One region of the Rhodoferax saidenbachensis genome, then DNA from elsewhere that is predicted to be linked to it. Evidence: predicted binding sites of a transcription regulator. Region 1 holds the regulator's gene; each other region holds the start of a gene.
What was found. The regulator FNR, encoded in region 1, switches genes on or off when oxygen is low (the NO sensors DNR and NnrR bind a similar motif). The targets are predictions, from matches to a motif close to TTGATNNNNATCAA.
Positions count from the first base shown of each region.

Region 2: clpB (ATP-dependent chaperone ClpB) is a predicted target of FNR. The motif match lies at 1,298-1,311, and genes of this name have one in related genera.
Region 3: RS694_RS00205 (hemerythrin domain-containing protein) is a predicted target of FNR. The motif match lies at 897-910, and genes of this name have one in related genera.
Region 4: arcD (arginine-ornithine antiporter) is a predicted target of FNR. The motif match lies at 839-852, and genes of this name have one in related genera.

Region 1 covers NZ_CP019239.1:1,637,086-1,639,284, reverse strand. The annotation lists gene hemN (oxygen-independent coproporphyrinogen III oxidase) at 1-633, opposite strand, end outside; gene fnr (fumarate/nitrate reduction transcriptional regulator Fnr) at 830-1,549, shown strand; gene RS694_RS07835 (hypothetical protein) at 1,556-1,819, opposite strand; gene RS694_RS07830 (FixH family protein) at 1,856-2,134, opposite strand; gene ccoG (cytochrome c oxidase accessory protein CcoG) at 2,144-2,199, opposite strand, start outside.
Region 2 covers NZ_CP019239.1:1,819,380-1,821,578, reverse strand. The annotation lists gene clpB (ATP-dependent chaperone ClpB) at 1-1,207, opposite strand, end outside; gene RS694_RS08685 (molybdenum cofactor biosynthesis protein MoaE) at 1,402-1,902, opposite strand; gene dapA (4-hydroxy-tetrahydrodipicolinate synthase) at 2,171-2,199, shown strand, end outside.
Region 3 covers NZ_CP019239.1:36,287-38,485, forward strand. The annotation lists gene RS694_RS00200 (heavy metal translocating P-type ATPase) at 1-813, shown strand, start outside; gene RS694_RS00205 (hemerythrin domain-containing protein) at 963-1,547, shown strand; gene RS694_RS00210 (YbfB/YjiJ family MFS transporter) at 1,603-2,199, shown strand, end outside.
Region 4 covers NZ_CP019239.1:2,879,368-2,881,566, forward strand. The annotation lists gene miaA (tRNA (adenosine(37)-N6)-dimethylallyltransferase MiaA) at 1-101, shown strand, start outside; gene RS694_RS13700 (ABC transporter ATP-binding protein) at 98-748, shown strand; gene arcD (arginine-ornithine antiporter) at 915-2,199, shown strand, end outside.

The DNA.
Region 1 (2,199 bases):
CTCGAAGCCGCGCACACGTGCCGCCTCCACCAGCGCAAACACCTGCTCGGCCGGCTGCACGCGGTGCACCGCCTTTTGCACTGCCGGGTCAAAGTCCTGCACCCCAAAGCTCAGGCGGTTGAAGCCCAACTCAGCCAGCGTGTCCAGCCGCTTCACGTCAATGGTGCGGGGGTCTACCTCAATGGAGTACTCACCACCTGGCGCAAAGTTGAAACTGCGGCGCAGCATGTCCATGAGCTCCCGCAGTTCCCCGTCGTTCAAAAACGTGGGGGTACCGCCGCCCAGGTGCAACTGGCTCACCGTTTGCCCGCGCCCTATCAGTGCGGTGTGCAGGTCCACCTCGCGGCTCAGGTACCGCAAATAGGCGGTGGCACGGTCATGGTGTTTGGTGATGATCTTGTTGCAGGCGCAGTAGTAGCACAGTGATTCACAGAACGGTATGTGCACGTACAACGACAAGGGCAAAGCCAGCGCCGCTGCACCGCTGCGCCGCTGGGCAAGTGCCTGGGCGTAGTCGTCGGCGCCAAAAGCTTCGACAAACCGGTCTGCGGTGGGGTACGAGGTATAGCGCGGCCCTGCCACATCAAAGCGGCGCAACAGGTCATCGGGTATGCGTTCTACGGTGGGCTGCATGGTATTTCCTCTACGAGCAGCCACTGTGCCGCAGGCGGTCCGAAATGCCATTGACGTGTGTCAAGGAACCTTAAGGTTAAGAAGCACATAATCGGGTTTGTACTCAGGGGACCCCATGCTTGAAAACGCCAAACCTAGCTCTGTAGCGGCCGCGCCAAAATCTGCGCAAGTCGAGACGACTGGCAAGGTGATCGCTATCACTCCCTTGACCATCAAGGTCGCCTGCTCCAACTGCAATCTGCGTGAGCTGTGCATGCCCATGGGGCTCAGTGATGCCGAGCTGGACCGCATCGACGATGTGGTGGCCAGCCGCCGCAAGGTCAAACGCGGCGGCATCCTGTTTCGCAATGGCGAAAAGTTCACCAGCCTCTACGCGATTCGCACCGGCTTTTTCAAGACCTGTGTAGCGTCCGAGGACGGGCGCGACCAAGTCACGGGCTTCCAAATGGCCGGCGAAGTCATGGGGCTGGATGGCATCGTGAACGACTACCACACCTGCGACGCCGTGGCACTAGAAGACGCCGAAGTCTGTGTGATGCCGTTTGACCGCATCGAAGAACTGTCGCGCGAGATCAATTCATTGCAACGCCATGTGCACAAGATCATGAGCCGCGAGATCGTGCGCGAAAACGGCGTCATGCTGTTGCTGGGTAGCATGCGTGCTGAAGAGCGGCTTGCCGCCTTTTTGCTCAACCTGGTGCAGCGGCTGCACGCGCGCGGCTTCTCGCAGTCGGAGCTGGTATTGCGCATGACGCGCGAAGAGATTGGCAGCTACCTGGGGCTGAAACTCGAGACGGTGAGCCGCACCTTTTCAAAATTTGTGGACGATGGCATTGTGGAAGTCAAACAGCGCCACGTGCGCATCCTCAACGCTGAGAGCCTTAAGGACATCGTGAATCCCAAGGTTTGTGACTAGCGCACCTCAAGAAGACGGTGTCTTCGCTGCCTCCACGTCGTTGATTTCTTTGGCGGACAAGGACAGCAGCAGCGTCAGGGCTCCGCCGAGGCCCAGTACCAGCCAGAACACGAAAAACGACACGGTGTAGACCGTCTGGCGTGACAGCTCCAACTGTTGTCCAAACCAGGAAAGCTCTTGGGGATCAGCCAGACTGAACACCAATACTTCCATCACGCCCGCCATCAAGAAAGCGGGCCAGATGATCCACATCAGACGCTTGTACAGCATAGGTGCGCCTTTCTGTTCAAACGACAGTGGCGGCATTCATGGCGCATCTGTCGGCCGGGGCACACCCGTGGCGGCATGGTTGCGCCCCTGCATGGCGGGCGCCAGGCTGGCCGGGTCGGCGCTGAGTTCCTTGTTGATTTCCACGCCTTTGCGGTAGTAGTCCTCATCCATGACCGGGTCCGGGCGGGTTATCGCCAGATAGAGGGTGATGAAACTCGCCACCACCACAATCGCGGGCCCGGCCACCACCAGCCAGACGTGGCCGAATTTCCACCAAGGTGCAGGCCGGACTTCGGAATGGGGGGATGCAGACATGGCGACTCCTTAACGGGGAACAATAAAGACCGATTTTTCGGACACGGTCGCAGTACCGGACTGCG
Region 2 (2,199 bases), 180 kb from region 1:
GCTCGATCTTGATCTTGCTGGCCGCTTCGTCGATCAGGTCGATCGCCTTGTCAGGCAAGAAGCGGTCGGTGATGTAGCGGTGGCTCAACTCGGCAGCCGCCACGATGGCGGGGTCGGTGATCTGCACGCCGTGGTGCACTTCGTAGCGTTCTTTCAGGCCACGCAAGATGGCGATGGTGGCTTCCACCGTTGGCTCACCCACCAGGATTTTCTGGAAGCGGCGCTCCAGCGCGGCGTCCTTCTCGATGTACTTGCGGTATTCGTCCAGCGTGGTCGCGCCCACGCAATGCAGCTCGCCACGCGCCAGCGCGGGCTTGAGCATGTTGCCCGCGTCCATCGCGCCTTCGGCCTTGCCGGCGCCGACCATGGTGTGCAGTTCGTCAATGAAAACGATGGTCTGGCCTTCGTCTTTGGCCAGATCCTTCAGCACATTTTTCAGGCGCTCTTCAAACTCGCCGCGGAACTTGGCACCGGCCAACAGCGAGGCCATATCGAGCGACAAGACGCGCTTGCCCTTGAGCGAATCAGGCACTTCACCAGCGACGATGCGCTGGGCCAGGCCTTCGACGATGGCGGTCTTACCGACACCGGGTTCGCCGATCAGCACGGGGTTGTTTTTGGTGCGGCGTTGCAGCACCTGGATGGCACGGCGGATTTCGTCGTCGCGGCCAATCACCGGGTCCAGCTTGCCCATGCGGGCGCGTTCGGTCAGATCGATGCAGTACTTTTGCAGCGACTCGCGTTGTTCTTCGGCATCGGCACTGTTGACGTTTTGCCCACCGCGCACGGCTTCAATCGCGGCCTCCAGCGACTTGCGGGTCAGGCCATTGGCACGGGCCATGTTGCCCACATCGCCCTTGTTGTCGGCCACGGCCAGCAGGAAGAGCTCTCCCGCCACAAACTGGTCACCGCGTTTGATGGCCTCTTTCTCCGAAGCTTGCAAGAGCGTGACCATGTCGCGCCCGACCTGCACCTGCTCATGGCCCTGCACTTGCGGCAACTTTTTGACGGCGGCTTCGGCAGAGGCCAACAGGCCGGCGACGTTGACACCGGCGCGGTTCATCAGCGCCTTGGGTGCGTCGTCGGTACGGATCATCGCGGCCAGCACGTGCACGGGCTCGATGTATTGGTTGTCGTTGCCCAGCGCCAGGCTTTGGGCCTCGGCCAGGGCTTCCTGGAATTTGGTGGTGAGTTTTTCGATTCGCATGGCTATTTCCTTGATTGCTACACAGCTTGGGGGCAATGGCGGTACTTTTCAAGTGGCACAGCACACACAAGGGTAGTTTTCACCCCCACCTTGACACACATCAAGTTAGCAGGGGAAGGGAATGCCGGGGGCTGATTTGTGCGCATTTGGCACCATGAGGCCCCCGGCAGGCACAATGTCAGAACGAAAGGCTTTTAACCTGCGTTCGAAGCCGAAATGCCCCACTTGGCCAACGCCGCGTCATCACTCACCCGCGCGTCCACCCACTGCGCACCTTGCGGCGTCTGCTCCTTCTTCCAGAACGGCGCCTGCGTCTTCAAATAGTCCATCAAAAACTCGCAAGCCTGAAAACTCTCACCCCGGTGCGCCGATGTCACCGCTACCAGCACGATCTGGTCCAGCGGCTGCAACAGGCCCACGCGGTGGATCACGCGGGCGCCCAAGATGTCAAACCGCTTGTACGCCTCGTCAATCATGGCCTCGATGGCCTTCTCGGTCATGCCGGGATAGTGCTCCAGCTCCATCGCGCTGATGGTGTCTGCGGAGCCCTTGGTCCGGTCACGCACGGTGCCCACAAAGCTGCACACCGCGCCCACACCCTTGTGGCCCGCACGCAGGGCCGCCACTTCGGCGCTGAGGTCAAAGTCGGCGGTCTGGATGGTCACGCGGGGTGTGGCAAATGCGGAACGGTTCATGCCGGAATTGTGGCACTCCCGGAGTAGGCCCGGTAAGATGGCTGCATGTTTGCTGCAACGTCCATCGCCTTGACCCTCGCCCTCTCTGGTGCGATGGTGTGCGCGCTGAACGCCAGCAAATCCAAAAAACCCAAGCTCATCTGACCGGAGCTGCGGTTCCGTCCTCGGATGAGCGATGGAACTGCCAAACCCCCTCCCCCTGTTTTGCTGTTACGCGCGCCTCTGACGATGGTTCATTCATCGGTCATGTTCTCGAAAGGACAAACGCGTGCCAACTTCAAGCAACTTCACGGGGCT
Region 3 (2,199 bases), 1.6 Mb from region 1:
ACGGCGGCCAAAACCAAGACGATGGAGGTGCAGGCGCCCACCGATGTGCGTGCCGTGCCCGGCCGTGGCACCCAGGGTGTGGTGGCCGGGCGCACGCTGCTGCTGGGCAGCCTGCGCTGGATGGAAGAGTTGGGCGTTGATCAGGCCGCGGTCGCTGCCCGAGCCACACAGTTGCAGGCCGAAGGTGCCACCGTGTCCGCCATGGCCGAGCGCACCGAGAGTGGCGTGACGCTGCTTGCGCTGTTGGCCTTTGCCGACGAACCCAAGCCGGGCGCCAAAGAAGCGCTCGCCATCTTGCAGGCACGCGGCATCCAGACGGTGATGATTTCGGGCGACAACCGGGGTGCCGCCGAAGCGATGGCCAAGCGCCTGGGGCTGGACGCCAAAGATGTGTTGGCCGAAGTGTTGCCCGGCGACAAGGCTGCCAAAGTGGTGGAACTAAAAGCCGGTCTCAAAGTGGTCGCCATGGTGGGGGATGGTGTCAACGACGCCCCGGCTTTGGCGGCGGCCGATGTGGGCATGGCCATGGCCAACCCCAACGGCGGTGGCACCGATGTGGCCATGCATGCGGCGGGCATCACGCTGATGCGCGGTGACCCGCTGCTGGTGGCCGGCGCGCTGGACATCAGCCGCCGCACGGTGGCCAAGATCCGGCAAAACCTGTTCTGGGCCTTTGCCTACAACGCGGCCGGTATCCCGTTGGCCGCGCTGGGCTACCTGAGTCCGGTGGTGGCCGGTGCGGCCATGGCGCTCAGCTCGGTGAGTGTGATGACCAATGCGCTCTTGCTCAAGCGCTGGAAGCCCAAGGTTTAGAGCCTTTTTGGCCTCTAGCCCTTATGGGGATTGCGCAAGCAGCTCCTGAATTAGGAGCGTCCGGAGGGCCAACTGCATGGCGTTTGATCTGCATCAAGAGGGTCTGGCGACCGGCGTGCGATCCTGCGCCAAAGTCCAGGAGACACACCATGACGCAATCCAGCCTGCAGGTTATTCGCGATGAACACGCCGCACTGGCGGCCATGCTGCGCTCGCTCACCATGATGCTGGACCGCGGCCCGGCCGATGCGCCCGAGCGCTTCTTTGATGTGCTGCGCGCCATGCTGTTTTATATCGACGAGTTCCCCGAACGCCTGCACCATCCCAAAGAGTCGGACTTGCTGTTTCCCCGTGTGGCACGGCTGGCGCCCGATACCCTGCCCACCATCGTGCGGCTGGAGAAAGACCACGCGCATGGTGAAACCGCGGTGCGCGAGTTGCAGCACCTGTTGCTGGCCTGGGAGCTGGTGGGGGAGTCACGCCGTGCGGCGTTTGATACCGCCGCGCGGCTGTACGTGTCGTTTTATCTGGAACACATGCGGCTGGAAGAAACGGTGATCCTGCCCGCCGCGCAAAAGCTGCTGGGTGCGCAAGACTGGGCCGAACTGGACGCGGCGTTTGCCAGCAACCGCGACCCGCTGACCGGCAAGTACCCGCACGACCCCAGCTACGACCGGCTGTTCACCCGCATCGTGATGCGCGCACCTGCGCCGATTGGTGTGGGCGACGCTTAGTCCGGTGTAGTTGGCGCTGGAGGGGCTCCAACGAGGGTCGGGGTGTTGCAGCAAAATGCAGGTCCCCCCGATCTGTTTTGGAGCCTGTTTGCACACACCGCAGCGACACCTCACCGCGCTGGCCCTCGCGCTTTCCCTGGGCGCGGCCATTTCGCTGGGCATCACGCGTTTTGCTTACGGCCTGCTGCTGCCGGCCATGCGCACCGACCTGGGCTGGTCGTACACGCTGGCCGGGGGCATGAACACGGCCAACGCGCTGGGTTACTTTCTGGGCGCGCTGGCCACGCCCTGGCTGCTGCGCCGGTTTGGCGCCTCGTCGTTGTTATGGGCGGGCGGTTTTCTGGCCAGTGCCTTCATGGGCTTAAGCGGTTTTTTCACCGAGGCATCGCCCTTGTTGCTGCAGCGCCTGCTGGCGGGTATTGCGAGTGCGTTGGTGTTTGTGTCGGGCGGCGTGCTGGCCGCGCGCCTGGGCGCGCAGGACCCGGCGCGTGGTGGCCTGTTGATTGGCCTGTACTACGGCGGCACCGGTGTGGGCATTGTGCTGTCGGCGGCCGTTGTGCCCTGGGTGCTGGATGTGACGCAAGCCCAGGCGCATGGCTGGCGCTGGGCCTGGTGGGGGCTGGCGGCGCTGTGTGTGCTGGCCAGTGCGGTG
Region 4 (2,199 bases), 1.2 Mb from region 1:
GGCTGCGCTCCATGCCACAGCGCCAGGTCGTGGCCTGCGACCAACCCGATGCGCTGGACCAGGTGCTGCACAAAGTACGCAAGCTGCTGGAACCGACATGACCCTCCGCGTGCAGGCCTTAAGCAAACACTATGGCGACACACCGGTGTTTGCCAACGTGTCGCTGGACGTGGCACCGGGCGAGTTTGTGGCCATCGTCGGTGAATCAGGCGTGGGCAAGTCCACGCTGCTCAACTGCATGGCCGGGCTGGACCACTGGGACAGCGGCAGCGTGCATTTGGACGGTGCAGACTTGGGCCTACTTACTGACGATGCGCGCGCCCTGCTGCGCCGTGACAAGGTAGGTTTTGTGTTCCAGGCTTTCCACGTGTTGCCGCACCTGGACGTGGCGCAAAACGTGGCCCTGCCGCTGCTGCTGTTGGGCACGCCGGACGATGCGCGTGTGGAAGCCATGCTGGAGTCAGTCGGGCTGGGCGGCCTGGGCAGCCGCCTGCCGCAGCAACTCAGCGGCGGGCAACTGCAGCGCGTGGCGATTGCCCGCGCGCTGGTGCACCGCCCCTCGCTGCTGCTGGCCGACGAGCCCACCGGCAACCTGGACCCGACCACCGCCGCACTGGTGATGCGCGCGCTGGTGGAGCAGACCCGTCTGCATGGCGCGTCGCTGGTGCTGGTGACCCACTCGCATGCCGCCACGCAGCAGGCCGACCGGGTGCTGACGCTGCGCGCAGACGGTATCGCCGCACGCTAGTGCTTGCGTGCGCTAGCGCACAGGCGCACGCCGCCAGATCGCCCAAAGTCCATCTTTAGCGCTACACGCTACCGGTTGAATGCCAAACCGTTGACAGAGATCAATGGATCCGTCCGCTGAAGGCGCACATTAGTTCATGCACTTCAACCATTCAGGAGACAAAGTCATGGCACGTTCCAATCCGGGCACCAGCGCCCCACCCAGAACATCGCCTACCGGCAACCGCGTCCCGGGCCCGCTAGGCCTGGGCCTGCTGGTCGCCCTGGTGGTGGGCTCCATCATTGGCAGCGGCATCTTTGGTCTGCCGCAAAACATGGCGTCCGGCGCAGGTGCTGGCGCCATCCTGATCGGTTGGGCTGTGACCGGCCTGGGCATGTTGATGCTTGCACTCACCTACCAGATGCTCGCGCTACGCAAACCCGCACTGGACAACGGCGTGTACGCTTACGCACGTGCACTCTCCGGTGAATATGTAGGCTTCAATTCGGCCTGGGGCTACTGGGTCAGCGCCTGGATCGGCAACGTGGGTTACCTGGTCGCGGCCTTTGGCGCACTGGGCTACTTTTTCCCGGTGTTTGGGGCGGGCAATACGCCAGCGGCCATCGCCGGTGCATCCGTGGTGCTGTGGCTCATCCATCTGCTGGTGCTGCGCGGTATCCAGGGCGCTACGGTGCTCAATGCGGTGGTCACGCTGGCCAAGGTGCTTCCCCTGTTGCTGTTCATCGGATTTGTGGCTCTGGCATTCCAGGGCGGCACCTTCCACCTGAATTTCTGGGGCGACGCCAAACTGGGCTCGGTACTGGACCAGGTCAAGAGCACTATGCTGGTCACCGTCTGGGTATTCATCGGCATTGAAGGCGCCAGCGTCTACTCTGCACGCGCACGCGAGCGCAAGGATGTGGGGCGCGCCACCGTGCTGGGCTTCCTGATCACCCTGCTGCTGCTGATGGCCGTGTCCCTGCTGTCGCTGGGCATCTTTACCCAACCTGAACTGGCCGCGCTGAAGAACCCGTCCATGGCTGGCGTGCTGGAAAAAGCCGTTGGTACCTGGGGCGCCATCCTGATCTATGTGGGGCTGATCGTGTCGGTGGGTGGTGGTTTTCTGGCCTGGATGCTGCTGGCCGCAGAGTCGCTCTTTACCCCTGCAGGCGGCGGTGAAATGCCCGAGTGGCTGGCGCGCCAAAACGGGAACGGCGTGCCCGCCAACGCGCTCTGGCTGACCAACGGCATGGTGCAAATTTTCCTGCTCGTCACGCTGGTTTCCAATGCCTCGTACCTGGCGCTGATTTCCTTGTCGACGGCCATGATTCTGGTGCCCTACCTGTTCAGCGCCATCTATGGCCTGGCGGTGGCGTGGCGTGGCGAAGGCCCTGGCGAAACGGCGCTGCGCCGTGGCGACATACCGATTGCGGCGCTCGCATCGGTCTATTGCCTCTGGCTGCTGTATGCCG